DNA from 2 places in the Nocardia sp. NPDC051463 genome. Region 2 is predicted to be linked to the other one. Evidence: riboswitches for the same ligand, from Rfam matches in the RefSeq annotation. Region 2 holds a riboswitch; the other holds the start of a gene.
What was found. A riboswitch is a leader RNA that binds a small molecule or an ion and turns the genes downstream of it on or off. The one in region 2 is predicted to bind cobalamin.

Region 1 (15,840 bases), on a different contig from region 2:
CCGAGAAGGTGCGCCGCAAGCCGTTCTCCGTGGTTCTGTTCGACGAGATCGAAAAGGCGCACCAGGAGATCTACAACACCCTGTTGCAGGTCCTCGAAGACGGTCGCCTCACCGACGGCCAGGGTCGCACGGTCGACTTCAAGAACACCGTGCTGATCTTCACCTCGAACCTGGGTACCTCGGACATCTCCAAGGCCGTTGGCCTGGGCTTCACCCAGAGCAACGCCGAGGGGTCGAACTACGAGCGGATGAAGCTCAAGGTCAACGACGAGCTCAAGAAGCACTTCCGCCCTGAGTTCCTCAACCGCATCGACGACGTCATCGTCTTCCACCAGCTCACGACCGAGCAGATCGTGCAGATGGTGGACCTGATGATCGGCCGCGTCGCCACGCAGCTGAAGAACAAGGACATGGCGATCGAGCTGGCCCCGCAGGGCAAGGCGCTGCTGGCCAAGCGTGGCTTCGATCCCGTGCTCGGTGCTCGGCCGCTGCGCAGGACCATCCAGCGCGAGATCGAGGATCAGCTCTCGGAGAAGATCCTCTTCGGCGAGATCGGCCCAGGACAGACCATTGTGGTCGATGTCGAGGGCTGGGACGGCGAAGGCTCGGGCGAGGACGCCAAGTTCACCTTCACCGGCAAGGCGAAGCTGACCAAGGAGCCCGCCACCGAAGAGAAGCCGGAAGTCGTGCTGACCGCCGCAGGCGAAGGCACCCCCGAGGCAGCTGCTTCGGGCGAATAAGCTCCGAGCCGCATCGAAAAGGCCTTCTCCCACCGGCTTCCGGTGGGGGAAGGCCTTTTTCGTGCTACTGCGCGAAGCTGGGCAGTATCGGTGTGAAGTCGCGGGCAAGGTCGCCGGGGACGACCAGTTCGTCGATTCCGTATTTCTCCCGTCGGTATTCGAGCACATCGACGATCGCGGCTGGATCGGAATCCAGCACACCCGCTGCCCCGTCCGCCCGTAGTCCGTCGGCGGTGAGGCCGAGGTGTGTGCCGAGCCAATACGGGAGCCGGTCGCCGATGCCGACCAACTGGTGGGTGAAGCGAATGTCGCGATCGGTGTTGTCGCGCACCACGCGCACCATCTCTGCCAGCTGCTCCTCGGTGGCCTGCGGGCTCGCTGCCAGCAGGATACGGTCGGCGAATTCGGCTGCGGCGGCGAGCATTCGCGGGCCGTTGGCCGCGACGACGATCGGCGGGGTCGGGTCGACCTGTGCGCGCACCGCGGCGACCACTGCGGCGAGGATGCCGCGTCGCTCGTTCGCCGAGCCCCACGGAATGCCGAGCCGGTCGGCCTCCGAGCGGGCCTCCGGGCGCCCCGACCCGATGCCGAGCTCGAACCGTCCGTCGGAAAGCAGTTGCAGCGCTGTGGTTTCCCGCACGGTGGTGGTAATGGTGCGCAGGGGTGCGGCAATCACATTCGTTCGCAGTCGTATCGTGGTGGTCACCGCGGCCGCGGCTGCGAGCGCTGGAAAGGGCGACGGGGTGTTGAGGGTGTCCGGCATCAGGATCGTCCGATAGCCCTGTTGCTCGGCGCCTTGGACGGCGCGCACCCAGTCGGGTCCCGAGCGCGGGCTGAGGACAATTCCGAAATTCATGCTCATGGCGGGGTCTCCCGTGATTCGGTGCAGGATCAGTTCTCGGCCGGGCGCTTCGACTCACGCAGCACGGCCAACCTGCTGCGGTACTGGTCCTCGGTGATCTCGCCGCGCGCGAACGCTGTGCGCAATGCGCCGATCCCGCTCTGCTGTCCGACGAATCGACGGCGGACGACGAAGACGACGACAAGGAAGGTGACCCAGAACAGCAGCGGGAAGATCCAGAAGAACGGCCATGGGTGCCAGCCGTGGTCGTAGTGCTCGGCCAGGAAGGTCAGGGTTTCGGGTTGGGTGAAAATGTTCATACCGAGAGCCTGCGCCGCACACACCTACCTGGGCATCGGTCGAGCGGCGCTACCTGGTCTACGCCTGGACACGTACGAAAATGCCCGTCCGACAATCGCATCGGTAGCGGACACCCGATCTCTGTCAGCGCGGAATGTGGGTTGCTGCGGGGAGGCCGCCGCTGCTCGCTACTGCCAGCCGGGGCGGACCACGCCGGATTCGTAGGCCATGACGACGAGCTGGGTGCGATCGCGGGCGTCGAGCTTCGTGAGGATCCGGCTCACGTGCGTGCGAGCCGTGGCCGGGCTCATGAAGAGGCGTTCGCCGATCTCGGCATTGGTGAGACCCTCGGCAACCAGGGTCATCACCTCGCGCTCGCGGTCGGTGAGTTCGGTGAAGGCCGTGGGTGGCGGTTGTTTGGCGTGTGCGGCGAATTCGGCGATCAGGCGGCGGGTGACGCCGGGGGACAGCAGTGCGTCACCCGCGGCGACCACCCGGATGGCACGCACGAGGTCGGCCGGTTCGGTGTGTTTGACCAGGAAACCCGTCGCACCCGCGCGCATGGCCTCGAAGACGTACTCGTCGAGCTCGAAGGTGGTCAGTACGACTACCTTCACCTCGGCGAGATTCGGGTCTTCGGCGATCATTCTGGTGGCGGTCAGTCCGTCGAGAATCGGCATCCTGATGTCCATCAGCACCACATCGGGGGTGAGGCTGCGGGCCATCCGCACGGCCTGTTCGCCGTTGTCGGCCTCACCGATCACCTCGATGCCGTCCTGGACATCGAGCAGTGCGACGAAACCGCCGCGCACCAGCGCTTGATCGTCGACGACCAGCACTCGTATCGGCGCCTCGGTGGTGCCATGGTCTGTCATCACACTTCCTGGGTGGTGGAACCGCTGGGTTTGTCCGCGTCCTTGGTCGACTCCCGGACGGGTAGCCGGGCCGCGACCCGGAATCCGCCGCTGGGCCGTGGGCCTGCGGTGAGTGCACCGCCGAGCGCGTGCGCCCGCTCCCGCATGCCGATGACGCCGTTGCCCCCGCTGGATCCGGACCTCGATGGGGTGCCGGTGGGGCGGGTGTTGTCGACGGTGATGTCGACCGAGTCTGCTGTGTAGCGCACCGTCACTGTCGCCGCAGCTCCTGGTGCATGCCGTGCCACGTTGGTGAGCGATTCCTGGATGATCCTCGCCGCCGCCACGTCGATGACGCTCGGCAGTCGGTGCGGGGCGCCGATGATCCGGGTGTCAACGATCAAACCGGCGGCGCGGGCCCGCTGTAGGAGGGTATCCAGATCCTCGATGCTCGGTGCGGGCGCCCGTGGCGCTGGAGCGGGGCGAAGCAGCGGCGGTTGCGATGCGGACTGCCTGCTGTGCGGGTCGGTCGAATGACGTTGCGCGCGTTTCGAATCGCAGCCCGCGGTGGAGCCGAGCGCGGTGCCGTCGGTGCGTTCGCGTGGGGGCTCGGCCTGCGCATCGGCCGCCGCACCGGTGCGAATCGCCTGTAACAACGTATGCACCTCGGCCAGTGCGTCCTTGCTCGCGGTCTTGATCGTGGCCAGCGCCGACTGCGCCTGTTGCGGTTTCTTGTCGAACAGTTCCAGCGCCACCGAAGACTGCACATTGATCAGCGAAAGGCTGTGGGCCAGCACATCGTGCAGCTCGCGGGCGATGGCGAGGCGTTCCTCGCTGGCTCGCCGCTGCCGCTGCGCCTCCTCGTCGCGGCGGGCGGCTTCGGCCCGTTGCCTGCGGGCCACCAGTACCGCCTGTCGTTGCCTGATGCCCTCGGCGATCGAAATCAGCACGCCGAGCCAGGCGATCATCCCGAAAGCCAGCCACGGGTCGGCCGGGTGCCCGATCAGCGCGGGCAATGGCCAGACCAGCGCCAGATAGCCGACCGGCACGAGCGGATAAGTCAACCACCGCGACCCGATGACTGCCGCGGAAACAAAGGCGATCACCAGCGAAATGAAGATCGGACCATAACCGTAGCCGCGCAGCAGATACACCGCGCACGACGCGATCGTCACAAGTAGCACGGGCAGCGGCTGTGATCGGCGCAGGAGCAGGGCGACGGGGCCGACGAGCAACAGCGCGTAGCCCAGCATGTCCAGCGAGTGCACGCCGGTTTGGCGGATGTTCGCATTGCGCCCACCGGCAAGCTGGATCACCCCGACGACGAACGCGAGGCCCCAGTCCCGAACGACCGGGCCACGTTTCGATTCCCCTGGCGCTGTCACACCTGCAGCCTATTAGGCTGCTGCGCGCTCAGCGTCCGCCGCGCTGCGTATTCGCCGGGCACCTCGCGGGCGTAGGCCTGGATACGTACGTCGGCCCGCGCCGCGCGGCGGATGTGGCGGACCTGGTCGGGGGCGGATTCTCAGGGCATGACAGATTCCGTCGTGGTCACCGCAGGGTTGACCAAACGCTACGGCGCCCACACCGCCGTCGACCGCGTGAGCATGGGTGTCGGGGCCGGTGAGATCTACGGGTTCCTCGGCCCGAACGGTGCGGGCAAGACGACCACCTTGCGCATGCTGGTCGGCCTGATCCGCCCGAGCAGCGGCACCGCGACCGTGCTCGGCCATCTGCCGGGCGACCCGGCGGTGGTCCGCCGCATCGGTGTCCTGATCGAGGGCCCCGGTTTTTATCCCTACCTGTCCGGCCGCGACAACCTGCGGGTGCTCGCGAAATACCGGGGCCTCGACCGTAGGGCTGTCGAGGAGGCGCTCGAGCGGGTCGGACTCGAGGGCCGCGCCGAGGACAAATTCCGCACCTATTCCCTCGGTATGAAGCAGCGCCTCGGCGTAGGCGCGGCCCTGCTCGGCCGTCCCGATCTGCTGATCCTCGACGAGCCGACGAACGGCCTCGACCCGCAGGGCATGGCCGAAATGCGCGAGCTGATCACCACTCTCGCCGGTGACGGGCACACGGTGCTGCTGTCGAGTCACATGCTCAGCGAGGTGCAGGAGATCTGCGATCGCGTCGGCGTCATCTCCGGCGGCAACCTGCTCGTGGAATCCACGGTGGCCGAATTGCGCGGCGCCTCTTCACTCTCGCTGCGCGCCGAGCCGCTCGAACTGGCCTTGTCTGCGGTGCGACAGGTGGTCGGTGATCGTTCGGCGCTGTTGACCGCGCGTGGTATTCGGATCGAATCCGGTGCCGAGAAGGCTCCCGCGATCGCCCGTGCGGTGATCGAGGCAGGCGCGGATCTGCTCGAACTGCGCATCGACGAAAAATCCCTCGAAGAGGTCTTCTTCGAGATGACCCAGCTGGAGGCGGCGAAATGAATAGGCAGGCAAGGAAAGATCTGCTGGCGAGCACCAGCGCTGAGCTGCTCCGGCTGCGGAAGTGGCCGGCGTTCTGGATCATTCTCGGTACCTGGATTCTGTTGAATCTCACGTTTTCGTACCTGTTCAACTACCTTGCCTACAGCTCGGGTGAATCGTCACGTATGTCGAACGGGCAGCCCAAAGAGATACTGCTGCAGCAAATGTTGCCCGCGGCCGTCCCGGAAGTTTTCACGCAGGGCATGGCCATGTTCGGCGGCGCGTTGATGCTCATCCTCGGTGCCTTGACCATCGGCAGCGGATACGGCTGGGGCACCTGGAAGACCACCTTCACCCAGGGGCCGTCGCGGATCACCTCGCTCGGCGGTGCGGTGGTGAGTCTGGCGTTCGTGGTTGTGGCGCTGGTCTGCGTTGCGTTCACGGCGGATATCGGTGTCGCGTCGATCATCGCGCTCTCTCGATCGCAGTCGCTCGCGCTGCCAGGTTTCGGGCAGATCGTGAACGGAATCATCACCGGGACAGCGATTCTCGGAATGTGGACGCTGGCAGGCGCACTGATCGGCGCGATCGCTCGTGGTCCTGCGCTTGCCGTAGGGCTCGGCTTGGTCTGGGTGCTGGTTGTGGAGAATCTGCTGCGCGGTGTCGCCGGAATATTCGAGCCGATCACGGTGATCACCGATCATTTGCCCGGCACGGCGGCAGGATCGATGGCCGGTGCGATGCGCACGGTGCAGGGTCCCGCGACGCCGGGCGTGCTCGATATTCTGTCGCGGACCGAGTCGTTGATCGTGCTCGCCTGCTATACGGCTGTGTTCGTTACGGGCACGTTGTTGTTGGTGCACCGGCGGGACATGGTCTGATTGCCGGAGGAATTCGGATACCTCGAAACCGTTGGCGGACACCGGTTCGTCAGCGGTTTCGGCGTTTTCCCGCTTGCCCGGACGAGTGGCGAAGTGTCAACTCGTGGCCGTGCTGATGACGGAATGAGCCAGCCTGCTCAGCGCCTCGGCGATGTGTGCTGCGCTGGAGCCGCGTCCACGTTGATGCTGAAAAACCTCGGCGGCCAATGGTGCGAGCAGGGAATCAACCAGTGCGTCGGGATCTGCGATGCCCCCGGCAACAAGCAGCGACCGCACATGCAGATACCAGAACCCGTATGCACCGGTACGGAATCGTGCCCCGCTGCTTTCGGCACCGAGCACTAAATGTGCATGCGCTTCGAGCAATTCGACCATGGCCGTGTAAAAGGCGGCGAGCCGCTCATCCGGCGGTGCGCCCGGCCCGAGTGGCGGATCGCCGCGCAGCAACTTCTCCTGCAGCGTGCGCTCGTGCTCGTCCAGTAGTGCGACGGCGATCGAATTCTTGTCCGGGTACCGGCGGTAGAGCGTGCCGCGGCCGACACCTGCTGCTTTGGCGATGTCATCCATCGTCACGGTGCGCGGATCGCGGGTGGCGAACAGTTCGGCGGCGGCGGCGAGGACCTTGGCACGATTGCGTGCCGCGTCGGTGCGTTCGGCGTGCGGGGGAGTGCTCGCCTCCGGCGGTGTCGCACTCGACGAAATGCCGGCGAGCAGGTCGGATCGGGGGTCCATGGCTTCGACTGTAGTCGACTCCGAATCAAGTGGACAAGATGTCCACTTAGCGTTAATGTCGTTCCCAACAAGAAGTGGACAATATGTCCAGATAATTGGGAGGCCTGACAATGAGCACACTGCTGCACCTCGACGCGAGCGCCCGCCGTCAATCGATCAGCCGCGAAGTGAGCGCCGCCTTCGCTGACGCCTGGCGCGCCGAGAACCCCGAAGGTGACTACCTGTACCGAGATCTGGCGGCGAATCCGGTGCCGTTCATCGGCGAGGCATGGACGGAGTTGTGCGACGCGGTGCTCGCCCTCGGCAGTACCGACCTGGATCGGCTCCCGGAGCTGGTCCGCACCCCGGCTCAGGCCGAAGCCTGGGCGATTGTCGCCCCATTGCTCGCAGAGCTGCTGGCCGCCGATGTGATCCTGATCGGTACCCCGATGTACAACTACTCGATCCCCGCCTCGCTCAAGGCGTGGCTCGATCAGGTGACGTTTCCTCGAATGTCATTGGAGCACAGGCGATTTGTCGTCACAACGGCGCGCGGCGGTGCCTACTCGCCAGGCGCTCCCAAGGCCGCATTCGACTACCAGGAGCGCTTTCTGCGCGACTTCTTCGCAGGCCACTTCGCGGTGTCCGACACCGTCTTCGTCAACGCCGAACTGGCCAATTCCCGTCAGGACCCACTCATGGCGACACGGCGCGCCGAGCACGACGCGTCCTACAGTGCCGCCATCGACACCGCCCGCGACCTCGCCAAGGAATACTGATGAACTGGATCGTCCTCGGCGTGGCCGGCGTGGTGGAAATCATCTGGTCGCAGAGCATCAAACCCACCGAGAACTTCACTCGCCTGGTCCCCACGGTCATCTGCTTCGTCCTGGGGGCCGTAGCGGTCTATCTACTGTCGCGAGCCATGCAGACTCTCCCGGTCGGCACCGCCTACGCGATCTTCACCGGCATCGGTGCGGTTGGCGCGATCGGCCTCGGCGTCATGGTCAACAAGGACCCACTCAGCGCGGGCAGGCTCCTCTCGCTATCGCTGATCCTCGGGGGCATCGTCCTGGCCCGCGTCACCAACCCGGACTAGGTTCTGTCCTGTAATTCATTGTGTCAGTTGGTGTTAGCGGCATACGGTGGTTGGGCGTGGCGAGTTGACGGACCGGGCATTGGCTCGGATCGAGCCCATGCTGGCGGTATCGGGTCGTGGCCGCAGGTGATCAACGCGATCCGGTGGAAACTGCGGACCGGCGCGCCGTGGCGTGACCTGCCCGAAGGCTACGGCCCGTGGAATAACCGGGGGCAGCTGGAGATCGCCAAGCGCCGCGGCGTAACCCTCGAACCTCCGGTCGCGATCCGCTTCGCCGACAAAGCGATCATCGACTACTACAAGCGCATCGCGGACGAGTCCGAACGTGGAGCCGCGCCGGAAACGCCATGGGAATGGTGGATGACACTGATGTCCACTCATCTAGTGGAGGCCCTCCACGATAGGGACCGGCTCGACCAGCAATGCGTAATCACGATCGGCGAAACCGGATTCACGGCAGTCCCGAGCAGCGAGGACTCGCCTTCGTAGGGAATGTCGAGGACGACTGGTCATCCGGTGGCGGTGATCCGGGTCAAATGGCGCTGCTGATGTTCAAAGCCAAGGGGGGACCCGGTGGGCTCGGTTCGCCCTCAGGGAGCGCACTGGTAACCCACCGGGCGCCAATGCCATCCTCGTGGCACCTGAATCTGGCCTGCGTTCGTGGGGAGGCGGATGAGCCCTGAAGACGCGGGGAGGTGGGACCGGCGTAGGTTCGGTGTGTTTCACGTAACAACATCGAAAGGACCGTGATGCCCACACGTACCGCGCGCACCGCTTGGACCGGCTCGCTGCAGGAGGGTTCGGGACAGGTCGAGCTGGCCAGCTCTGGCGTTGGCAAGTACGACGTGTCGTTTCCCAAGCGTGCCGCCGACGATGCCGACGGCACCACCAGCCCGGAGGAACTGATCGCGGCGGCACACTCCTCATGCTTCGCGATGGCCCTCTCGGCGCAGATCGCCAATGCGGGCGGCACCCCGGAGAGCCTGGACGTCACCGCCGACGTCACCCTCGGCCCTGACCCGGACGGCGGATTCCGCATCAGCGGCATCAAGCTGACCGTCCGCGGCAGGGTCGAGGGCCTCGATGCCGACGGTTTCGCCGCGGCGGCCGCCGCCGCGAAGGCGGGCTGCCCGGTCAGCAAGGCACTGGCGGGCGTTGACAACATCACGCTGGACGCCGCGCTCGCGTAAGCAGGGTGTCCGGTTCCTCGCACCTGCCGACAACCGTCGGCAGGTGCGAGGAACCGAGTGGTTTCTCAGGATGACCGGCCCGCGCGAAAGTAGCGGCGGGCGGTGGGGTGGTACATCGCCGGGATCGCGACCAGGACGGCGAGAATATGTCCGGTCCGGAGTATTCCGCTGATCACCGCCGACGGGCTGAGATTGTCGAAGAGGTCGCCGATTGCTTTGGCGGACAACGTGGCGGCCGCGGGCTCGATGATCAGCGAGGCCAGTCCGACTATCCCGATGCCGATGGTCAGGACGATGCGGGCCCAGCGGGCGCCGTGCGCCATCCGGATGGCGACGGCGAGAACCGCCAGGTAGATGCCGCCGCGCACAGCCAGGCCGGTAGTGAGGGAACCCACATCGGCGTTCGGGCTGTCGAGCTGTACCGCGACATAGGTGAGGGCCTCACCGACGCCGCAGAGCAGTGCGGCGACGAGGCCGGTGAATGCCACCGAAACAGCGCGTGGCGGGCGCACACGATGCTCGGCGCGCAAAGGTGCTGGCCACGTGGAAAAGGCAGTGCCGGTCATGAGACCAACACTGCCTGCGACCTTCCGAAGCGCGGATCAGCCCGCGGTAGCGATCTGCTCTCGTACCGGAGTGCTAGGGCGCGTGGCGAATTCGGTGAGTGCCGCGAAGCCCAAGCCGAGGCACGCCCACAACGTGGCCGACTCGGTCAGCGAGGCCGCCCGGAACTGCCACAGCAGGGTCGCCGGGAAATCGGCCTTCACCTCGTTCACGCCCGGCAGCAGGATGTAGCCGACCGCCGCGATCAGTGCGAAGGCCCCGACACCGGCAATGAGCCGGAACGTCTCGAGCTGTCCCGCAAGGGCTTTGTAGACGAACACGCCCATACCGACGGCCGCGAGGCCGAGCAGCACCGCCGCCACCCACAGCCAAGTGCGATCGTTGATCGTTTCCGGATCACCCACCGCGGGTGGGTTCGCGGGGTACTTGAAGAACGGCACGGCCACGATCGCCGCCCAACCGCCGACGGCGAGGCCGATCGCGAGCTTGGGGCCCGACAGTGTGGTGTAGCGACGCGCGAAATGCGCTGCCGCGGCAAAGAGGGCGCCGAACGCCATCCCTGCGAGGCCGAGCGCGAGGAACTGACCCACTTTCTGCCCGGTCCGGCTCACCAACGGTTCGTCCTCGTCACCGTGCGAATGTCCTGCGGTCGACTCGGCATGCGCCGCTTCCGCAGCGGAATTGGCCTCTTCGATGGCAATCGCGGCGTCCACCTTGGGCTCGCCGACGAAGTAGCCCACCGTACCGGCCAGCAGGCCGGCGATGAGGCCGGCCAGCAGGCCACGCAGCAGCAGGGTTTTCAGCGAACCGAGCAGTGGGACGGCAGCCGACACAGTCGGCGTTATAGACGAACTCAGTGGCATGGGACACCGAGTAGGTGACGTCCATCGTGCATCAGCTCGTGCATGAACATCCCGCTACGCGAGATGGCTCCCTGATCGAAGCCGACCAGGTACAGCGTGAGAAGTGCGAGAAGAACGACGCCCACTGCGATGAGCAGTGTTGCGAGTGAATCGGTTGCCCGGCTCGGTGAATGCGCGATGGCCATTCGAATCCTCCTAGGGATGCGCGTCCCGTCGAGTGGTCGGTGCGATGGTGCCGGCGTCTGGCTTTCCGGCACCAGGGTTCGAAAAGACCCCTCGATGCATGGAACACAGTGGCGCGACCGCTCCGGATTTGCACCGGAATTACCGCGTCACCATCGCGTTTATCTCCTCGAACTGTGACACCTGCGAGCACCCGACGTCAATACGGCCGCCGGGTTACCGACGCAACGGTGGGCGAGTCCCCCGGCCGGGTGCGCCGGTCTCGCCTCAGGAAGCGGGTTTCGCGGCGACGTCGAGCACAACCTCGAATTCCAACAGCGACGCACCTGTGGAAACCGGCTTCTGCCGCTCGCCCGCATGTGCCTCACGCGCAGGCCCGTCCCGCCACGCTGTGAAGGATTCCTCCGAATCCCACTGCGTGACAACGAAGTAGCGATTCTCGCCGGCGACGGGGCGCAACAATTGGAAGCCGAGGAATCCCGGCGAGCCCTCGACCGCATGCGCGCGGTGAGCGAACCGCTTTTCCAACTCGGGGCCTGCGCCTTCAGGAACCTCGATTGCGTTGATCTTCACAACTGGCATGGGTTCGACAATACGTTTTGCCGATCGATCGGTCAGCACGCGCAAGCCATCAGGGGGTCGTGAACACACGAGGGCACACGCGCTGCACAATCAGCAGAGTGTTGCATGACGAAGGTGGGGCAGGGGTACCGATCCTGCTGTTGCACGGGTTGATGGGCAGTGCGCGCACCTGGGGTGGTCAGCTGGAGTGGCTGCGGGGGTTCGGGCATGTCTATACGTTCGATGCTGCCGGACACGGTCGACCGGCGCCCGCCGAACTCACTACCGAGGCGTTCATCGAAGACTTGGCGGCGGCGACTGCACAGATCTCGGAGCCCATGGTTGTGATCGGGCATTCGATGGGCGGGCTGCACGGGTGGGTCTTTGCTTCGCACTATCCCGATCGGGTCCGTGCGCTGGTTGTCGAGGATATTGCACCGGATTTCACCGGACGGACGGCCCAGGATTGGGCGGCGATGATCGAGGCGTGGCCGCCGTTTCCGGACGAGGACGCGGTGCTGGACTTTTTCGGTCCGGTCGCTGGGCGGTATTTCCTGAATTCGTTCGAGCGCGGGGCGGACGGCTATCGGCTGCACGGTTCGGTCGCGACCTTCCGTGATATTTCCGAAGAGTGGGGGACCCGCGATTTCTGGGCGCAGTGGAAGGCGATCACGGTGCCCGCTTTGCTGATCGAGGGCGAATTCACCATTACGCCGGCGGGGCAGATGCGGCAGATGGCCGCCGTCCACCCCGACGCCGTGTATGTGAAGATCCCGAACTCCGGCCACCTCGTGCACGCTGACCAGCCCGAGCGGTACCGCGCCGAGGTCGAGGTATTCCTGCGCCGGGTACTCGGCGCGTAGCGGTCAAGCGACCGGTTGCCCGCCCTCGCCCGCGAGCGCGAACAGGCCCTCGGCGGTCTGCTCGATCAGTCCGTCGACGAGCAGCGAATCCAGGGCGCGGTCGCGTTGGCCCGGGTCGCGAGTCCAGGCCAGGTCGAGGCGCACCCGTTCCACCGGCCCGGTGGCGTCACGCAGCACATCGAGCAGCCTGCCCCGCGCCTGCCGGTCGGTGCCCTCGTACTTCTGGGTGCGCCGAACCACCTCTGACGCCGGCCTGCCCGCGGCCACCCACGCGCACCGCGGCAGCGGGCAGCGTTCGCAGTCCGGGGTTCGTGCGGTGCACACCGTCGCACCGAGTTCCATCAGTGCCGCGGAAAATACCGCAGCCCGATCGATCTGCCGCGGCAGCAGCGCCTCGGTCTCGGGTAGATCGCGCGAGGACGGGTTGCCCGCTTCCGCGCGGCCGTGCACCGCACGGGCCACGACCCGGCGAACATTGGTGTCCACCACCGGTACTCGCTGACCGTAGGCGAAGCAGGCCACCGCACGCGCGGTGTACGCACCGATCCCGGGCAGTCCGAGAAGTAGATCGACGTCGGTGGGCACCTCGTCGTCGTATTGCTCGGCAAGCACTCGCGCGCATTCGTGCAGCCGCAGTGCGCGGCGCGGATATCCGAGCTTGCCCCATGCGCGCAGCACTTCGGCCTGCGACGAGGCCGCCATCGCCGAGGGCACCGGCCAGCGGGCTACCCAGGCACGCCAGATCGGCTCGACTCGCACCACCGGCGTCTGCTGCAGCATGATCTCGCTCATCAGAATCTGCCACGCCGTTACCTCGGCCTTGCGCCACGGTAGATCCCGCGCGGTGTGCTCATACCAGTCCAGCAACACCTCAGCGTCGATGCTCTTGTGCACCGATTTGCTCGTGCTGGGTGCGCCCGCGCCCTTGTGCGCTGCGCCGCTCTTCGGCACCGCCCTCACCGTTCCTCGTGTGTTTCGGCCAGTCGATATTTGCCAACCCGTAACGATGCGAACTCGCTGGTAACCAATTTGATGTGCACAATGGTCGGTATGCCTGATTCCAACCCGGTCAGTGCCTGGAAATCCCTCCGCGAGGGCAACGAGCGCTTCGTCAACGGCAATCTGCTGCATCCTAGCCAGGGCGCCGTGGACCGAGCCAAGCTCGTCAGTGGCCAGCACCCGTCCGCAATTCTGTTCGGTTGTGGAGACTCTCGCGTCGCGGCCGAGCTGATCTTCGACCAGGGCCTCGGCGACATGTTCGTCGTGCGTACCGCAGGCCACGTGGTCGACAGTTCGGTGCTCGGTTCGATCGAGTACGGCGTGCAGGTGCTGAACGTGCCGCTCATCGTGGTGCTCGGACACGACAGCTGTGGCGCGGTGAAGGCCACCATCGACGCGCTGGACGGCGGTGAGGTGCCGGGCGGGTTCATTCGCAGTGTGGTCGAGCGGGTCACGCCGTCGATTCTGATCGGTCGCAGGGAGGGCCTGTCCACCGTCGACGAGATGGAGGCCAGGCACGTGGTGGAAACCAGCAGGCTGCTCATGCAGCGCTCGATGATCATTTCGCAGCGGGTGGCCACCGGCGAGTGCGCGATCGCCTGCGTCACCTACAAGCTGGCCGACGGCCGGGTGGAGCTGCAGCGTGTCGTCGGGAACATCGGCGAGCTCGTCTGAATCGATCCCCGGAGCGTTTCCCCAGCGTGTGGGGCAGAATTCGGTCGCCACGTTCGCCTTTTCCGCACCGACACGCCGGAGCCCTGAGTCGCTGCGCCCGATCGTGCCCTTACCGTTGAGGCGTGCTGGAACCGAATGGACCGCTGCCTCCGGAGATCTATTGGCGTCGCCGCGTTCTCGCCATCGGAGTCCTGGTCGTGGCGCTCGCGCTGGTGATCTGGCTGGTGGTGATGTTCGCGCGTGGCGGTGATGCCCCCGGCAGCACCAAGGCGGCGGCGAGCTCGTCGTCGGTGACCAAGGCTGCCGAAGGCTCGTCGGCCAAGCCGTCGACAAGCGCGGAATCGAGCGCACCGAAGCCTTCCGGCACGGCGGCCGCGACGCCGAGTAGTAACCCGGTGGCGCAGGGTCAGTGCCCGGATCAGTCGCTCGCCGTGCGGGTGACGGTGGAGCAGCCCACCTACAAAACCGGTGAGACTCCGGTGTTCGGCATCGTGATCACGAATATCTCGACGGCGCCGTGCTCACGCGATGTCGGCTCGGGACTCCAGCAGGTTTCCGTGCTCACCCTCGACGGCCAGCGCAGGCTGTGGTCGAGCACCGACTGCTACCCGGATGGTCAACCCGACGTGCGGACTCTGAACCGCGGCGAACAGGCGGCCTTCACTGTCACCTGGTCCGGTTCGACGTCGCAGCCCAACTGTGCGGGCGACCGTGTGCCGGTGCCTGCGGGCGCGTATGCGGTTGTCGCGCAACTCGGTTCGGTACGTAGCTCGGTAGAGCCTTTCAACATCGCTTGAGCTGTGTTTTTTGGCAGCGCCTTCGGCGCTGCGTGTTCGCGGCCCCCTTGGTCTCGCTTCCGAGCCGTCGAGACTTGCGCCTTCGGCGCGTGCGCTTCGACGGCTCGGAAGCGAGACGGGCCGCGAACTCTAATGCTCGGTCTCGCTGCGCTCGGAAGACATCATCATGCCGAGTGGGCGTGTTGGCAGCGGAGATTTGTGACTTCGGTGGATGTGCCTTGGGCGCATTCGGCATGACCGGGCCTTGCGCTCCTGGGCTCGCGAGTTCGTTCTGCTCGGAGTTGGTCCGGTAACCAGTGGGGGTATCGGTAGCGATGCCGCCAGCGTGGTGGATGCACGGGTCAGAAATCCGCTGCCTTCTCCGCGGGGGCCTTGCGGGGTTTGCGGAGGCTGGCGAGGCGGATAGCCGATTTCAGGTCGGTGACTTCGTGGACTTTCATGCCGCTCTTGGATCTCTCCAATCCGGGTGGCACCAGAGCGGTGGTGAAGCCGAGTCGTTCGGCTTCGGCCAGTCTGCGCGCGATTCCGGTCACCTTGCGCACCTCGCCTGCCAGGCCGACCTCGCCGAGGATCACCCAGCCGGGTGGCAGCGCGATGTCGGATTCGGCGCTGGCGATGGCCAGCGCGATGGCCAGGTCCGCGGCGGGCTCCAGCAGTCGCATGCCGCCGACCGTCGCGGCATAGACGTCGTGTTTGCCGAGGAAGACCCGGCCGCGGCTCTGCAGGACGGCAAGGACCATCGCCACCCGGTTGTAGTCGAGTCCGCTGACCGCTCGGCGTGGCTGCGGAATCTCGGTATTCACCGTGAGCCCCTGGACCTCCGCTACCAGCGGCCGTTTGCCGTCCATCGCAACGGTGACCGCGGTGCCGGGTACCGAATCGGTGCGATGGTGCAGAAACAGCCCGGACGGGTCGCTGACGCAGGCGATGCCGTCGTCGTGCAGTTCGAAGCAGCCGACTTCGTCGGCGCCGCCGAAGCGGTTCTTGATGCCGCGCACCATGCGCAGCGTGGAGTTTTTGTCGCCCTCGAACTGCAGCACGACATCCACCAGGTGTTCCAGGGTGCGCGGCCCCGCGATGTTGCCATCCTTGGTGACGTGCCCGACGAGCAGCACCGCGATCCCGCTCGCCTTGGCCAGCGAGGTCAGCGCCGCGGCCACCGCGCGCACCTGGGTGACGCCGCCGATGGTTCCGTCCACCTCGGGCGCGAGCATGGTCTGCACCGAGTCGACGACGAGCAGCGAAGGACGCACCTGCTCGACATGCCCGAGCACCACCGAAAGATCCGACTCCGCCGCGAGATAG
Region 2 (15,840 bases):
ATTGCGGCGCGAGCTGCGGGCGCGGGCGCCGCAGTCGCCGTCGATCGATCTCGCCTCCAACGACTATCTCGGCCTGGTGCGGCATCCCGAGGTGGTCGCGGGTGCGATCGATGCCGTGCGGCAATGGGGGACCGGATCGACCGGGTCCCGGCTGGTCACCGGCACTACGGCCGCACATGAACAGCTCGAGGCCGAGCTCGCCGAATTCGTCGGCGCCGAAGCTGGTTTGGTGTTCGCTTCCGGGTACGCCGCCAATCTGGGCGCGGTGACCGCGCTGGCCGGACGCGGCGCGCTCGTCGTCTCCGACGCGGGCAGTCACGCCTCACTGGTGGACGCCTGCCGACTGTCGCGGGCGCGGGTGGAGATCGCCGCCCATCGCGATGTCGACGCCGTCGACCGATTGTTGGCCGGCCGCACCGAGGAACGCGCGCTCGTGCTGACCGATTCGGTGTTCAGCGCGGACGGTGACCTGGCTCCGCTGGCCGAACTGCATCGGGTGACCCGCGCCAACGGCGCGGTGCTGATCGTGGACGAGGCGCATGGTCTCGGCGTGCGCGGCACCGGTGGGCGCGGGCTGGTGCACGAGGTCGGCCTGGCCGGGGAACCGGACCTGATCGTCACCGCGACCCTCTCGAAAGCTTTTGCCGCCCAAGGTGGTGCCGTGCTGGCCAGTGCGCGAATCCGCGCACACCTGATCGACGCCGCACGCACCTTCATCTTCGACACCGGCCTCGCACCTGCCGCTGTCGGTGCGGCCCGTGCGGCTCTGCGCTTGCTGCGCCGCGAACCCGAGATGGCCGCCCGCGTGCTCCAGCGGGCCGCCGACATCGCCCGTATCGCTGATGTGCCGACACCGGATTCGGCGGTGGTCTCGGTTGTGCTCGGCGCGGCGCAGGTCGCCTACGATGCCGCACGAGCCTGCCGGTCCCGTGGCCTCGACGTCGGTTGCTTCCGGCCGCCGTCGGTCCCGGAGGGCACTTCCCGGCTACGCCTGACCGCCCGCGCCGATCTCACCCCCGCAGAGCTCGACACCATCGCCGGCGTCCTCACCGAGGTGTTGGCCGAAGCTCGTGGATTGAGCGTGGTGCCCGCATGAGCGGACAGTCCATCGTCGCAGCTTCGGTCGGCATATGTTCCGGCACAGTCGCGCCCGAGTCTTCGCGGGCCCGCGTAGTCAGCGTGGTGTGGCCATGAGTCCGCTGTTGATCACCGGAACCTCCACCGAGGTCGGCAAGACCGTGGTGACAGCGGCCGTCGCGGCGGCGGCCCGCGCGGCCGGCCGATCGGTCGCGGTGTGCAAGCCCGCCCAAAGCGGTGTCGCTCCGGGTGAGCCCGGCGATCTCGCCGAGGTCGAGCGACTGACGGGTGTCACCCGAACTCTCGAACTCGCCCGCTACCCGGATCCGTTGGCGCCCGACACCGCGGCCCGCCGCTGCGGCCGACCGCTGCTGACCCTGGCCGAAACCGTCTCTGCGGTAGACGGTCTCGCCGACGCGGACCTCACCTTGGTCGAAGGCGCGGGCGGACTGCTCGTCCGCATGGGCGAATTCACGCTGCTCGATCTCGCGCAGAAACTCGACGCACCGGTTCTCGTGGTCGTCGCCGCTGGGCTCGGCACTCTCAATCACAGCGAATTGACCACCCGCGCACTGCAATCGGCGGGCGTGCGCTGTGCGGGACTGGTGATCGGCTCCTGGCCCGCCGCCCCCGACCTGGCCGCCGAATGCAACCGTACCGATCTGTCGGAGGTCACCGGCGTCGACGTGGTCGGCGCCATCCCCGCGGGGGCGGGGGCATGGGGACGCGACCGCTTTATTGCCGCCGCCCCGGGGTGGTTCACGCGCACCTGGTGAAGGCCGAACCGGTTCGGCCGATCGACTGTGACCGTCGGTCACCCTGCGCTGGGCAGCGCTACCGAGCCGCCCCTGCGCGTACTGGGCTCGTGCGGCCGAGGTAGGCGAGCAGTTGTTCGCCTGGTCTGGTGGTGTAGATGGGGACCGGTGGCCCGAACAGCGGATCTCGACCGGTGATCGGGACGAGCTGCGGCGCGATGGTGAGTAGATCGGCTGCGAGCTCGTCCGGTATGTGTGCCGACGGCGTGTGCACCACGGCGATATCCCAAGCGTGCACGGTCAATTCGAGGGCGCCTGCCGCGCCGAGGATTTCGGCGGGCAACGGGGTACCGGAAACCAGCACGAGGTCAGCGCGGTAGTGGGTCAGGTCGCTGAGCAGGCCGGTGGCGGCGGCCTGAACATGGGCGACAGCGGTGGCATCGGGATGCCGAACGGCGGGAGTGGTGCAAACCTGGCCACCCGCAACTCCTTCGCGCAGGGCGGTGATCGATTCGTCGACGTGCGCGAGCAGCATGCGCAGGTCCCAGCCGCGGCAGGGGGTCGGTCCGGTGAGGTCGGAGCCGAGGCCCCGCAGGGCGCACAGGAGATACAGCACCGATCGGTCGAACAGGTCACAGCTCATGACAGTGACTTCGGCAGGTCGAAGCCTTCGAAGAGTCCGCTGTCGTGGAAGGAAACGATGCGCTCGATCCCCGTCGGGGTTGCGGTGAGCACATGGATCGAGTGGGCCTCCCCGCGCAGGTAGAACCCGAAGGCGGGCTGCCCATTGGCGGCGGTGCGGACCATCCGCACATCGCCCGCGCGGGCCGGGCACCGGGTGGCGATCAGTCGCACGATGCGGAGGTTGCCGCGGAACCATTCGCGGATCGGCGGCATCTCCATCACCGCATCGGTTTTCAACAGCTCGGTGAGCGCCACCATGTCGGCGTTCTCGAACGCGACCGCGTACCGGTCGAGCACCGCACGCACGGCCGGATCGTCGGGCTCGGTGCAATCGGCCGATGCCGGGGGCGTCTGCCGGAGGGTGGTATGCGCGCGCTGCAGCGTGCTGTTGACCGCGGTGACACTCACCTCCAGCAGTTCCGCCACCTCGGATGCTTTCCAGCGCAGTACATCCCGCAGGATCAGTACCGCGCGCTGGCGTGGCGGCAGATACTGCCACACGGCGATCAACGCCAGCCGCATTCCTTCGCGCGCAGCGACGATCGCGGCCGGATCCGACGACTCGGGCTCGATACGGACATCCGGCATCGGCTGGAGCCACGGGATCTCGCTCGACAGCAACGGCACGGTCTCCGGGTCATCCGACGGCCCCGACAGCCCGGAGGGCAGCACGCGCCTACTGCTGTGCTGCAGCGCGTTGAGGCAGGCGTTGGTCGCGATCCGATACAGCCATGTCCGCATCGACGCCCGCCCCTCGAATTCGCGGTAGCCGCGCCAAGCCCGCAGCATCGTCTCCTGCACCAGATCCTCGGCGTCGTCCACCGAGCCGACCATGCGATAGCAGTGCGCGAGCAATTCCCTCCGGTATTGCGCCGTCTGTGCGGCGAACTCGTCGATGTCGACCATCGGTGCCCCTTTTGTCGGCCCATTCGTGTCGGACCCCGGCCGCGGCATGGAAGTCCTCTAACATGCAGACCGTTCCCGGGCTCCGAACTCATCGGTGCCGGAAACTCCGGCACCACGACCGATGAGGTCCGCCGTCACGCCGGTCGGGGTCCGCTCGATGACAACGAACTCGGCCGGCGTATCTCCCTCGGCGAACTCGCCGTGTTGGCAGAAGCTGATACAGGTCCTGACCGGCGCACACCCGACCAGTTCGGTGCGTGCGGCCTGCGCCGGGCACACCCCTCGCCGTGTGCGGCGCGGCGGCGCGAAACCGTCTCCGACTACCGCACCGTGTCGTCGGCGCGCGGCTCGATGGTGGAGGCAGGGGTCAGGTTCCAGCGTTCCAGCTGTTTACGGATTTGTTCGGCGGCGTCGATGTTGAGGGGGCCGCTGGTCCACATGGCGTAGGGGAGGTTCAGGAAGCGGCCTTCGGTGACGGCGCGGAGTTGGTTGATGCCGGGCTTGGCGCGCAGCAGCTCGACCTTTTCGGCCAAGGATTGCTTCGGGTAGTCGACGAACATGATGGCGTCGGGGTCGGCCGCGGCGAGGCGCTCCCAGGACACGCTCGTCCAGGTGTCGGTGACATCGTCGAGGATGTTGCGGGCGCCCGCTGCCTCCAGGATCGCCTGGGGCGCACCGAATTTGCCGCTGGAGAAGATGGTGTCGCCAGCGCTGTCGAATAGGAAGATATTCGGCTTGCGTTCCGGTTGCGCGGCGGTCGACAGTGCGGCGAGCCTGCGGTCGAGGTCGGCGGTGACTTCCGTGGCGCGTTCGGGGTGGCCGGTGATGGCGCCGAGGTTGGTCAGGTCGGTGCGCAGCGCGTTCCACGGCTCGGTGATGCCACGCGCGCGTTCGCCGTCGTGCCTGCGGCAGCTTTCGGTGAGTACATAGGCGGCGACCCCGTCCTTGCGCAGCGAGTCCGGGGTGAGGTTCTTGGTTTCGTCGTAGCCGTAACTCCAGCCGGCGATCATGACGTCAGGACGCTGCGCAAGCACCGTTTCCCGCGCGGGGTACTCGGGGGCAACCGATTTCAGACTGTCGACCGCGGGACCGTAGTGCTTGCGCAAGGTATCTGCGTCGCGCTGCAGGCTCGATACCGCCGCGACCCGGTCGTGGGCGCCGAGCGCGAGCACCATGGAGATCAGGTTTCCGTCATTGACGAAGAGGCGCTGCGCAGGCGCGGGAAATCGTACGTCCGCATCGCAATTGCGCAGCGACAGCGCACCGGTGGCCTCGGTCTGGTTGCTACAGGCTGCCATCGCCACGGCCAGCGCGGTCGCGGCCAGCGCTCGGGACAGACTCTTCATGAATGTGCCTCTCGCGGGGTGATCAACAGATGGGATTCGCCGGTGTCGGGATGTGGGATCCGGATCGCGTGGAGGCCGAATACGTCGTCGACGACCTCCGGCCGCAAAGCGGTCTCCGGTGGTTCGAGTGGATGCGCGCGGCCTTTGTGCAGCACCAGAATTCGGTCGCAGTACCGGTCGGCAAGTGACAGATCGTGCAGCGCCATGACGATGGTGCGGTCGAGCGTGCGAGCCAGTGCGAGCAGGTCGAGCTGATGGGTGATGTCGAGGTGGTTGGTCGGTTCGTCCAGCAGCAGCAACGGCGTGTCCTGCACCAGCGCCCTGGCCAGCAGCACCCGCTGCCGCTCCCCGCCCGAAAGCCGGTGTACGGGCCGTTGCGCGAACCCCGCCAGGTCAACGGTTGCCAACGCTGCTTCGACAGCGTGCTGCTCCTGCGCCGACCCCGCGCCCCACGGCGGTAGGTAGGGCGTGCGCCCTAGTAAAACCACCTCGCCCGCCCGCAGATCCGCGGGCGGGCGCTCATCTTGTGCGACCAGAGCGACTGCCCTGGCCCGCTGCCGTGGCGAAAGACCGTGCAGCAGCCGACCGTCCACAACGACCTGCCCACGCTTCGGTCGGTCGAGGCCGGCAAGGACATGCAGCAAGGTCGTCTTGCCGCCGCCGTTCGGGCCGACGATGCCGATCGTCTCACCGGCTCGAATGCTGAAGGTGGCGTCGGCGACGATCACTCGTCGCCCGGCGGCGCAGGTCACGCCGCGGGCCTCGAGCGCCACACCGACTTCGGGTGCCGTCGCCACCGACCCACCACCAGACCGGTCGGGTCCCACATCGATGTGGTCGTGGTGTCGGCTCGCGCCGCCGGATCTGCCGCGGTTTTCCTCGGCGTCGCCGTGTGCCGCCGAGGAGCTCGGTGTTCCTGGCGCGGCCCACGCGACATCCTCCAGTGCCTCTGACTCGTTGCGGCGTTTCATGCTTCACCGAACCGATAGCGGCGGCGGCCCAACAGGATGAGGAAAGCGGGCGCGCCGAGGAGGCCGGTCAGCACGCCGACCGGGATTTCCGTCGGTCGCACCAGGACTCGGGTGGCGGCGTCGGCGATCACGAGAAACAATGCGCCGCATAGCGCGCAGGTGGGCAGCAGGGTGCGGTGGCGGGGGCCGGCCAAGAGCCGCGCGGCATGCGGGATGACCAGGCCTACGAAACCTATTCCGCCGGACACCGCGACGAGCACCCCGACCAGGATGGCCAGCAGGACGAACAAGGCGACGCGCACCGCTTTGACGGGAACGCCGACCGATGCGGCGGTGTCGCTTCCCAGGGTGAGTGCGTCGAGCCAGCCGCTGCCGGCCAGCAGGGCCAGGCCGCAGCAGGCCACCGCACCCGAGGGCAATGCGATCTTTGTCCAGTCGGCTCCCGCCAGGCTGCCGAGCAGCCAGAACAGGACCGATTGCGCCGCAGCGGGATCCGAGCTTCGGAAGACCAGGTAGCTGCCGAGCGCTGCGAAGGCCGAGCCGAGGACGGTGCCGGTCAGCACCAGCCGCAGCGGTGTCAGTCCGCCCTGGGCGACCGCGATCAAGAACACCAGCGCCGCGGCGACGAAGGCACCGGCCAGCGCCCCGCCCGACAACGCCCACACTCCCGCGCTCGCGAACAACCCGGAGGTGATGACGGCTGCCGCGCCGACCCCCGCACCGGAGGACACACCGAGCAGATAGGGGTCGGCCAGCGGATTGCGTACCAGCGTCTGCATCGCCGCACCCGCCACGGCCAGGCCCGCGCCGACCACGGCGGCCAGCAATGTGCGCGGCACACGCAACTGCCAGATGATCGTGTCGAGGCCGAGGTCGGCAGGTGTGCGCCCGGCAACACGGTCGCGCAGGACCTCCAGCACCGACGACAGCGGTAGAGTCTCGGCGCCGAACCCGGTCGCGACCAGCATCGCGAGGATCAGCAGTGCCCCGAGTACGGGAAGGGCGATCGATGTTCGCGCACGGATCATCGACGGTGCTCCACAGGCAAATCGCGGCCTCTCCAGCGTGTGTCCAGGAGGGGGAGGTCTGACTTTCGCCGTGACGGCGATCACAGTGGCGCGACCGTTCCGGTATTGCACCGGATTCCCGCACCCGCCTGGGATAACGGCTCGGACTCTACCGGTCGGTCAGGTTTTCGGGCGCGGCAGGTGTTCCGCGTTCGCTGGCAGGCCCGCCGCAGCCGTGCCTACAGTGAAGAGATGTCGCCGTTGGAGGAACGGCACCCGTCCACCGTCACGGACTGGGACGACGAGCGACGCAAAGCCCGCCTGCGGGATACCGGCCTCGGGCACGGGTGGAAGTCGTTGCGCCGCACCCGGCTGGCGCTGTTGCGGGTCGCCGCAGTGCTGCTCGCGGGACTCGTGCTGTTGGCTCAGTACTGGGTGCACGACGTCGCGCCGGAGCAGGCCAGGCTGGCGCGCACCGAGCCTGCGATCCTGCCGGTCGCGCCCCCGGCCGACGCCGAGAACTGGGACACCGTTGTGGTCGACATGGTGGGCCTCGGCGGCCTCAATGCCGGCAATACCGCCGCGGCGCTGCCCGCGCTGAGCCGAATGGGCGTGGTGTGGGCCATCAAATACGACAACAGCGGCATCGACACCCGGGTGATCGCCGAGTTGATCATCCGCGCTGCGCAGATGTCGGGACTGAAGAACATCGTGCTGGTCGGGCACAGCATGGGCGGGGTGATCGCGCTGGAGGTCGCCAGGCACATCCACACCGACAGCGACCGCCGTCTGGTGTCGGTGATCCTCGATTGCACGCCGATGGACCTGAATGCGGTGCGCCCGGAAAGCCGTGGCCGGGGCGAGGACATGCTGCGCTGGATGGCGTGGCTGCCCGGCGCGCGGGAGAGTCGCGGGCTGCGCCTGACCGTGGAGACCTATGCGCGTCGCGACCGCTTCGTCGACCGTGGTGGCGCGGGGATGCCGGGCATCAGGGTCGCCAAACTGGGCGGGGTGGTGTCGGATGTGCTGCGCGAGAAGATCTTTTCCCGCGATGCCGCGAGCAACGGCCTCATCGAATCGCAATTCCTGGCGATCGTGGCAGGTGGCGCGCTCAACGATCTGCGCGCACTGTCGCGCCCCGCGGACGGTAAACCGCGCCCGGCCATCGTCTTCATCCGTCCGCGCAATCCCGACAACGACCGGGTGGTCGACGTCGAATACTCCCACCAGGTGCTGATCGAGCGCTCCGGCGGCGTCGAGGGCACCCTGCTGGTGGTGATGGCGCGAAACACCGGCCACGCCAACCCGATGCAGCGCCCCCGTGAGTACAACACGGTGATCGAGCAGCAGATTCTGCCGTTCGTGCAGCGTTTTCAGCAGCAGGTCCGTGCGGCGGCCAGTGCGGCCGGACCGCGCTGACGGTGCCGGGGCAGGGCTCGAATCAGCCTGAAAGTAACCGTATCCGCGCTGGATTCGTCTTGCTTCAATGCCAGCATGCACCAACCACGCACGTTCTTCACCGGCCTCCGTGGCCGCACAATCGCCGCGGTGCTCCTCGCGGCGACCGCTGCGACGCTCGGTCTGGCCGGCTGTGCGAACAGTGACAAGCCGTCGGTCACCACCGTCGCCGACCTCCCGCTGCCGACTGAGATTCCCGCGGGCACCACACTCGTTGTCGCCGACCAGCAGGAGCGGCTGCAGTCGGTGCTGCGGTTGTCCGGCGAACTGGACAAGCTGCCGTTCAAGGTCGAATTCGCCAACTTCATCGGCGGGCCGGCGATTCTCGAGGCCTTCCGTGGCGGCGCCGCCGACGTCGCAGGAGTGGGCGATGTCCCGCCGATCCATGCACTGGCGGCCGGGCAGGACGTGCCGATCGTCGCGTCGTACCAGACCAGCGCGAGCGCACTGAAGCTCGCGGTGGCGCCCGGCAAGACCGCAACCACGTTGGCCGATCTGAAGGGCAAGAAGATCGCCTACGCCGAAGGCACCGCCCAGCAGGCTGCGGTGTTGCGCGCATTGGCGAAGGCCGGTCTCGAAACCGATGATGTGCAACTGATTCGGCTGCAACTGGCCGAGTTCCTCGACGCGGTGCGTACCGGGCAGGTCGACATCGCACCGCTGATCGAGCCGAATGTCACTCGGCTGCTGCGCACACCGGGTACCTCACTGATCCCGGACTCCGAGACCGCCGGTATCTACGGCGGATTGGCCTATTTGTACGCGCGCCGTGCCGTCGTGCAGGACCCGGCGAAGGCCGCTGCCACCCGCGCTTTGGTCGGCGCCTATGTGCGGGCGCACCAGTGGGCCAATACCCATCAGGACGAGTGGGCGCGTCGGTATTACGTCGACATCCAGAAGGTCAGCGCCGACGACGCCCGACGCATCGTCGAATCGCTCGGTACTTACACCTTCCCGCACCTGGACCAAGCACTCGTCGACCGGCAGCAAGCCACCATCGATGTCATCGACGGTGCGGGTGAGCTACCGAAGAAGGTACGCGCCGCGAGCGGTTTCGACCTGCGCTTCGATGCTCCCGTCACCCAGGCCGTCACCGAGAGCGGCGCCGCGTTCGAACCGAAGGCACGGTAATGGCCACCGTGGATGCGGGTGTGCTCGGGCGGTTCGGCCGTGCCCGCCCGGTCCCGGCCCAGGTGCTCGCCCGGCGCACACCGAGTCGGCCCAGGCTCGGACCCGGTCGACCGATCCCGTTCGGCATCGCCGTCGGACCGCTGCTGCTGGTCGCCGCCTGGGTGATCGGAGCCGCCTCCGGCGCGCTGGATCCGGAGACATTGCCCGCGCCGTGGACGGTCGCCGAGACCGCGGGTGACCTGATTTCCGATGGCAGGCTGCAGTCGAACCTGCTCACCTCCGTCGAGCGTGCCGGCGTCGGTCTCGGTCTCGGTGTCGTCATCGGGGTGGTGCTCGCGTTGGTCGCGGGGCTGAGCCGGATCGGTGAAGCTTTGGTGGACGGGCCGATTCAGATCAAGCGGGCGATCCCGACGTTGGCGCTGATCCCGCTGTTCATCGTGTGGTTCGGCATCGGCGAGGAGATGAAACAGCTCGTCATCACCACCAGTGTGGCGATTCCGATCTACCTCAACACTCATGCGCAACTGCGCAGCGTCGACTCCAGGTACGTGGAACTCGCGGCGACGGTAGGGCTTTCGCGTTGGGGATTCGTCCGACGGATCGCGCTGCCCGGGTCGCTGCCCGGGTTCTTCACCGGCCTGCGGCTCGCGGTCACCATCTCCTGGCTCGCGCTCGTGGTGGTGGAGCAGGTCAATGCCACCAGTGGCATCGGCTATCTGATGACGCAGGCCCGCACCTACGGCCAGATCGACGTGATCGTTGTCGGACTGGTGATATACGGCCTGCTCGGTTTGTTCGGCGATATCACCGTGCGCGCGGTGGAACGGAGGGCACTGTCATGGCGGCAGACACTGGCCGACTGAATGTGGTGCGCACCCGCGACCTGTATCGCGGGTTCGGTGACCGGGCTGTCTTGCGCGGCATCGACCTCGATATCGCGCGCGGCGAATTCGTCGCCTTGCTCGGCCGCAGCGGTTCGGGCAAGAGCACCCTGCTGCGGGCGCTGGCCGAATTGGACTACGACGTGCCAGGATCCGGCGAGCTGACGGTGCCGACTGAACGCGCCGTGGTATTCCAGGACTCACGGCTGCTGCCATGGATCCGGTTGCTGGACAATGTGACTCTCGGTCTCTCCGGTGCCGGAGTCACCGATCGCGGGCGCACCGCGCTGGCCGAGGTCGGCCTCGCCGGTCGGGAAAGGGCGTGGCCCAAGGAGCTTTCCGGCGGTGAGCAGCAGCGGGTCGCGCTGGCGCGCTCGCTGGTCAGGCAGCCGGAACTGCTGCTGGCCGACGAACCGTTCGGTGCGCTCGACGCGCTCACCCGCATCAAAATGCACGCACTGCTGCAGGACCTGTGCGCCGAGCACAAGCCTGCGGTGTTGCTGGTTACCCACGATGTCGACGAAGCCGTGCTGCTCGCCGACCGCGTGCTGGTCCTGGACGAGGGCCGGATCGCGCTGGATCAGCACGTCGACCTGGCCCGGCCACGCCGCCACAGCGACCCCGGCTTCACTCGGCTGCGGGAATTGCTGTTGGCCGGCCTCGGCGTCGACACCACGCCACCTCACATCGACGAAGAGAAGAAAGCGTCATGAGCTCACCGCGTCAACTCAGCCTCAATGCGTTCATCTACCCCGCCGGGCATCACGAGGCGGCGTGGCGGCACCCCGACAGTCAGCCGGGTCGGATCTATGACGTCGCCTACTACCAGCAGATCGGCCGAACCGCCGAAGCCGCGAAGCTCGACGCGGTGTTCTTCGCCGATGGCCCGGCGCTGCGGACGAATGTCGAACACAACGCGGGCTCTGGGCTGGAGCCGATTACGCTGCTCACCGCCATCGCCACCGCGACAACCCATCTCGGCCTGATCGCGACCGCCTCGACCACCTACTACGAGCCCTACAACCTGGCCAGGCTGTTCTCCACCCTGGACCACATCTCCGGCGGCCGGGCCGGGTGGAACATCGTCACCACCGGAACCGATCTCGCCGCAGCGAATTTCGGCCTCGCCGAGCATCCGTCGCATGCCGAGCGCTACGCACGAGCCAGAGAGTTCGTGGATGCGGTCGTCGCACTGTGGGACAGTTGGGAAGACGACGCGATCGTGCTCGATCAGGCGGCAGGGATCTACGCCGACCCGGACAAGATCCATCCGATCGACTTTGTCGGCGAATACCTGAAGGTGCGTGGGCCGTTCAATGCGCCGCGCACGCCACAGGGGTATCCGGTGCTGGTGCAGGCGGGGGCGTCCAATGACGGTCGCGCGTTCGCGGGCAAGTACGCCGAAGCGATCTTCACCGCACATCAGCGTCTCGAGGACGCGCAGGCGTTCTATGCCGATATCAAGGCGAAGGCCGGGGAATTCGGTCGCGATGCCGACCACATCAAGATCCTGCCCGGCATCAGCCCTTTCATCGCCGACACCGAATCAGCCGCCAAGAAGCTGGAACGGGAGTTCAACGAGCTCACCGTCCCCGAGTACGGCCTGAAGCAGTTGGAGGGCATCGCGGGCAAGAGCCTGCGCCACCTCGCGCTCGATGAGCCGGTTCCCGTCGAATTGTTCAGCGACGCAGGCGATGTCACCGACAACGCCCGTAGCCGTCTGCAAGTGGTCGCCGGCATCGTGCAGCGTGAACGCCCGACCGTTCGCGGCCTGCTGCACCGCCTCGCGGGCGCCCGCGGGCATCGCGTGTTCGCCGGCACGCCGGAGCAGGTGGCCGACACCATCGAGGAATGGTTCCGCAACGGCGCCGCCGACGGCTTCAATGTCATGCCGCCCTATTACCCCGGCGGTCTGGAGGTCTTCGCGGAAACAGTGGTCCCGATCCTGCAGCAGCGTGGTCTCTTCCGTACCGAATACACCGGCACCACGCTCCGCGACCACTTCGGCCTGCCCCGTCCCGACAGCCAATTCGCCCGCCGCCCGGCCTTGGCCCCGTGAGCGGTCGCGGAGAACTCGACGGTTCCCGCCCGGCGCACCCCGGATCAGGCGCGCGGCTGGGGTGATTCTCCGCCTCGTCGGCAGTGGAACTCGCCTGCGTGGCAGTCTTGTCGCCCTCGACTCCGGCGCACGGCCTGATCATGGCCGTCGGTGCCGATGTCGCCCGAGGGTAATGCGCCGATTCCGGGTTTCGGCCGCGGCACCAGGTGCGGTTCGCGGTCAGCGGACGCGGGTGCCGAGGAGGTGCCGGACGCCGCCGACGAACAGTTGCAGGCCGAAGTCGAAACGGGCGGTGGCGTCGGGGGTTTCGTCGAGGGGGGAGGCGTTGTCGGGGAGGGCGCCGACCGAGTCCATTTGCATTCTGGACTGTTCGTCGACTGTTTGGCCGAGGACGTAGTACAGCAGGGTGTAGGCCGCCAGTTCGGCTTCGTGGCGCGGCATCCCGGCTCGGATTGCCGCACTCACCAGGCGCTCCCGGCCTTTGTTCGTGGTGAGGCGGGAGGCGTAGGTGGCCGAGACCAGTTCGGCGCCGTCGCGGTAGGCCAGCAGGCAGTTGCGCAGCCGATGCGCCAATTCGGTGATCTGGCCGGACCATTCGATCGCGTCGATCGGCTCGTCCATCGGCGCGAGGATCTTGTCGGCGACCGCGCCGAGCAATGCCTGCTTATTGGGGAAATGCCAGTACAGGGCCCCGGGCTGCACCTGTAGTGAGCCCGCGAGTCTGCGCATGGTCAGATCGGCGAGACCGTATTGGTCGAGAATGGCGACAGCGCCGTCGACCACGTCCGCCCTGTGCAGTTGCACCCGGATTCCTTCCCCGTCGTATTTTGACTCACTCTTACCATTACCCTAGCCTGAACACCGTTCAAGTTGCACGGCCACCTGGGGTGAGCCCAGCGGATCGGCCGTGTACTGCACCGGACGAAGGGATTCGTGCAGTGACCCAGGCACCCGTTCAGACCGACATCTTGGCCATTGCCCGCGAGCAGGTGCTCGAGCGTGGCGTCGGCCTGACCCAGGAGCAGACCCTAGAGGTGCTGCGGCTCGACGACGATCGGCTCGAAGACCTCTTGGCCCTCGCGCACGAGGTGCGCATGAAGTGGTGCGGCCCCGAGGTCGAGGTCGAGGGCATCATCAGCCTCAAGACCGGCGGCTGCCCGGAAGACTGCCACTTCTGTTCCCAGTCCGGTCTGTTCCAGTCACCGGTGCGCGCCGCCTGGCTCGATATCCCCAGCCTCGTCGAGGCGGCCAAGCAGACCGCCAAATCCGGCGCCACCGAGTTCTGCATCGTCGCCGCGGTCCGTGGCCCGGACGAGCGGCTGATGGCGCAGGTCGCCGCGGGCGTCGAGGCCATTCGCAACGAGGTCGATATCCAGGTCGCCTGCTCGCTGGGCATGCTCACCCAGGAGCAGGTCGATCAGCTGGCCGCCATGGGCGTGCACCGCTACAACCACAACCTGGAGACCTCCCGTTCGCACTTCCCGAACGTGGTCACCACACACAGCTGGGAAGAGCGCTGGGACACCCTGCGCATGGTGCGCGAAGCGGGCATGGAGGTGTGCTGCGGCGGCATCCTCGGTATGGGCGAAAGCCTGGAGCAGCGTGCCGAATTCGCCGCCGATCTCGCGAAGCTCGATCCCGACGAGGTCCCGTTGAACTTCCTCAACCCGCGCCCCGGTACCCCCTTCGGTGACCTGGAAGTGCTGTCCGCCGCCGACGCGCTGCGCGCTGTCGCCGCGTTCCGACTCGCGTTGCCACGCACCATGCTTCGCTTCGCGGGCGGCCGCGAGATCACCCTCGGCGACCTCGGTGCCAAGCAGGGCATCCTCGGCGGCATCAACGCTGTCATCGTCGGCAACTACCTGACCACCCTCGGACGGCCCGCCGAAGCGGACCTGGATCTGCTCGGCGAGTTGAAGATGCCCATCAAAGCGCTCAACGAAACGCTCTGACAGTACTGTCATGGATATGGACGAGCGCTACAACCCGTTCACCGGCAAGCGGATCGTGCCGGGTCTGGATGACCCGGTGCCGACCGCTGCCGCGCTGGGGCTGGAACCGCCGCGCTTCTGTACAGAGTGCGGTCGCCGGATGGTCGTGCAGGTAAGCCCGGACGGTTGGTGGGCGAAGTGCTCACGACACGGCGTGCTCGACTCGGCGAGTCTGGAACGCCGCTAGTGGTGGCGGGTGCGGCGGGGATCCGGCGTGAGGTGCGCGCGGCGGTCATCATCGGTTTCGCGGTGTTGCTGCTCAGCGTGCTCGGCGGTGCCGTGTGGGGCTGGCTGGCGCCGACCGAGCAACTGCTGGTGGTGCAGCCGGGCCGTGGCTCCGCACTGACCGGGGAAAGCGTGCATCAGTTCGATGCACTGGCAATGTTCGTGTGCATCGGCGCGGTGACCGGCGTGCTGTCCGCGGTGGGTGCGTGGCGGTGGCGCGCGGTGCGCGGGCCGATCGTGCAACTCGGGCTGCTGGCCGGGTCGCTCGCCGGTGCGTTCGCGATGTCCTGGGTCGGCGAGCAGCTCACCGGATGGGAGCATCCGCGTCCGCACGATCCGCCCGTCGGGCAGATCGTGGTGCTGCCTACCGAGGTGAGCAGCTGGCTGGCATTGATCGTGCAGCCGCTGCTGGCGTCACTGGTGGTGCTGTTCGTTGCCGCGCTCTACCCGTCGGACGATCTCGGCACCGGATTCAGCGGCCCATTCGGGGAGACCAGGCCGGTCGATGACCAACCCTTCTCCGGGACAAGCGCTTACCGGTCGTATGTCGCCCAGCAGACGGGCAACGGTTCCGTCCCCGACGGTGGGTACGGGCAGGCCCGCGAGCCCGGAAGCGGTTCGATGCCGGAGTCTCGTCCCACCTACTGACACGGTGGCCGAACTGTTGCCCGCGGGTCGGTCCAGAAGCGCCACGACAACCTAGAATTGGTGGGACACGCTCTGCGTTCAGAGAGGAACGGGTCGTGGTGTTCGTCGGTAACGGGCCAGTCGTCGAGGAGCTCGACGCGAAGTTCTGGCGGGTGGCCGCGCCGCTGGTTTATCACGGTGCGGACGAGGAATTCGTTATCCCCGAAGGCTTCCGCACCGATTTCGCGTCGGTGCCGCGGGCGTTCGTCTGGTTGATCCCCCGCTACGGCGTCTACACCAGAGCCGCGATTCTGCACGACTATCTGCGTAGCTCCGGCGTGGTGGGCGTGGCCGACGCGGACGGCATCTTCCGGCGCGCGCTGCGCGAGGCGGGCGTATCGGTGCCGCGTCGCTGGATGATGTGGGCCGCAGTACGTCTGGGCAGCCGCCTGCGTGGCGCAGGTCCGCTCGACATTGCCCGCTTCGTGCTGATCGCCGCGCTGGCGGTCCCGTTCCTCGCCATTCCGGCGACCGTCGTGCAACTGTTTCTCATGGTGTTCTGGCTCGTGGAGCTGCTGTTCTGGGGTGTGGCCACCATCGGACGCCGCGCGCCTGCGCCGCCACCACCGACGCCGCAGATGAAGACGGCCTGATCTGCCGGTCGGCGAGAATTGGCCGAGTCTTCCGGTGCGGAAACGATCTCCATCTCTGCCGGCTGTGTG

Region 1: it holds a riboswitch for cobalamin, as region 2 does, so the genes downstream of both, AB0M74_RS19675 (CbtB-domain containing protein) here and AB0M74_RS18540 (iron ABC transporter permease) in region 2, are expected to answer to the same signal.

What each region holds. Positions count from the first base shown of each region.
Region 1 is NZ_JBFBAB010000014.1:79,509-95,348, reverse strand. It holds gene AB0M74_RS19745 (ATP-dependent Clp protease ATP-binding subunit) at 1-740, shown strand, start outside; gene AB0M74_RS19740 (LLM class flavin-dependent oxidoreductase) at 805-1,602, opposite strand; gene AB0M74_RS19735 (hypothetical protein) at 1,632-1,901, opposite strand; gene AB0M74_RS19730 (response regulator transcription factor) at 2,070-2,756, opposite strand; gene AB0M74_RS19725 (histidine kinase) at 2,756-4,120, opposite strand; gene AB0M74_RS19720 (ABC transporter ATP-binding protein) at 4,268-5,170, shown strand; gene AB0M74_RS19715 (ABC transporter permease) at 5,167-6,030, shown strand; gene AB0M74_RS19710 (helix-turn-helix domain-containing protein) at 6,127-6,762, opposite strand; gene AB0M74_RS19705 (NAD(P)H-dependent oxidoreductase) at 6,873-7,520, shown strand; gene AB0M74_RS19700 (multidrug efflux SMR transporter) at 7,520-7,840, shown strand; partial or broken gene AB0M74_RS19695 (transposase) at 7,905-8,047, shown strand; gene AB0M74_RS19690 (OsmC family peroxiredoxin) at 8,590-9,030, shown strand; gene AB0M74_RS19685 (hypothetical protein) at 9,096-9,596, opposite strand; gene AB0M74_RS19680 (CbtA family protein) at 9,633-10,457, opposite strand; gene AB0M74_RS19675 (CbtB-domain containing protein) at 10,448-10,642, opposite strand; cobalamin riboswitch at 10,673-10,840, opposite strand; gene mhuD (mycobilin-forming heme oxygenase MhuD) at 10,908-11,222, opposite strand; gene AB0M74_RS19665 (alpha/beta hydrolase) at 11,321-12,064, shown strand; gene AB0M74_RS19660 (A/G-specific adenine glycosylase) at 12,068-12,958, opposite strand; gene AB0M74_RS19655 (carbonic anhydrase) at 13,115-13,738, shown strand; gene AB0M74_RS19650 (hypothetical protein) at 13,861-14,535, shown strand; gene radA (DNA repair protein RadA) at 14,877-15,840, opposite strand, start outside.
Region 2 is NZ_JBFBAB010000013.1:35,826-51,665, forward strand. It holds gene AB0M74_RS18510 (8-amino-7-oxononanoate synthase) at 1-1,096, shown strand, start outside; gene bioD (dethiobiotin synthase) at 1,191-1,853, shown strand; gene AB0M74_RS18520 (maleylpyruvate isomerase family mycothiol-dependent enzyme) at 1,912-2,475, opposite strand; gene AB0M74_RS18525 (sigma-70 family RNA polymerase sigma factor) at 2,472-3,422, opposite strand; gene AB0M74_RS18530 (ABC transporter substrate-binding protein) at 3,743-4,768, opposite strand; gene AB0M74_RS18535 (ABC transporter ATP-binding protein) at 4,765-5,739, opposite strand; gene AB0M74_RS18540 (iron ABC transporter permease) at 5,736-6,767, opposite strand; cobalamin riboswitch at 6,802-6,935, opposite strand; gene AB0M74_RS18545 (alpha/beta hydrolase) at 6,999-8,165, shown strand; gene AB0M74_RS18550 (ABC transporter substrate-binding protein) at 8,241-9,335, shown strand; gene AB0M74_RS18555 (ABC transporter permease) at 9,335-10,198, shown strand; gene AB0M74_RS18560 (ABC transporter ATP-binding protein) at 10,174-10,929, shown strand; gene AB0M74_RS18565 (LLM class flavin-dependent oxidoreductase) at 10,926-12,275, shown strand; gene AB0M74_RS18570 (TetR/AcrR family transcriptional regulator C-terminal domain-containing protein) at 12,495-13,079, opposite strand; gene bioB (biotin synthase BioB) at 13,214-14,227, shown strand; gene AB0M74_RS18580 (hypothetical protein) at 14,238-14,453, shown strand; gene AB0M74_RS18585 (DUF2567 domain-containing protein) at 14,453-15,139, shown strand; gene AB0M74_RS18590 (DUF1353 domain-containing protein) at 15,235-15,771, shown strand.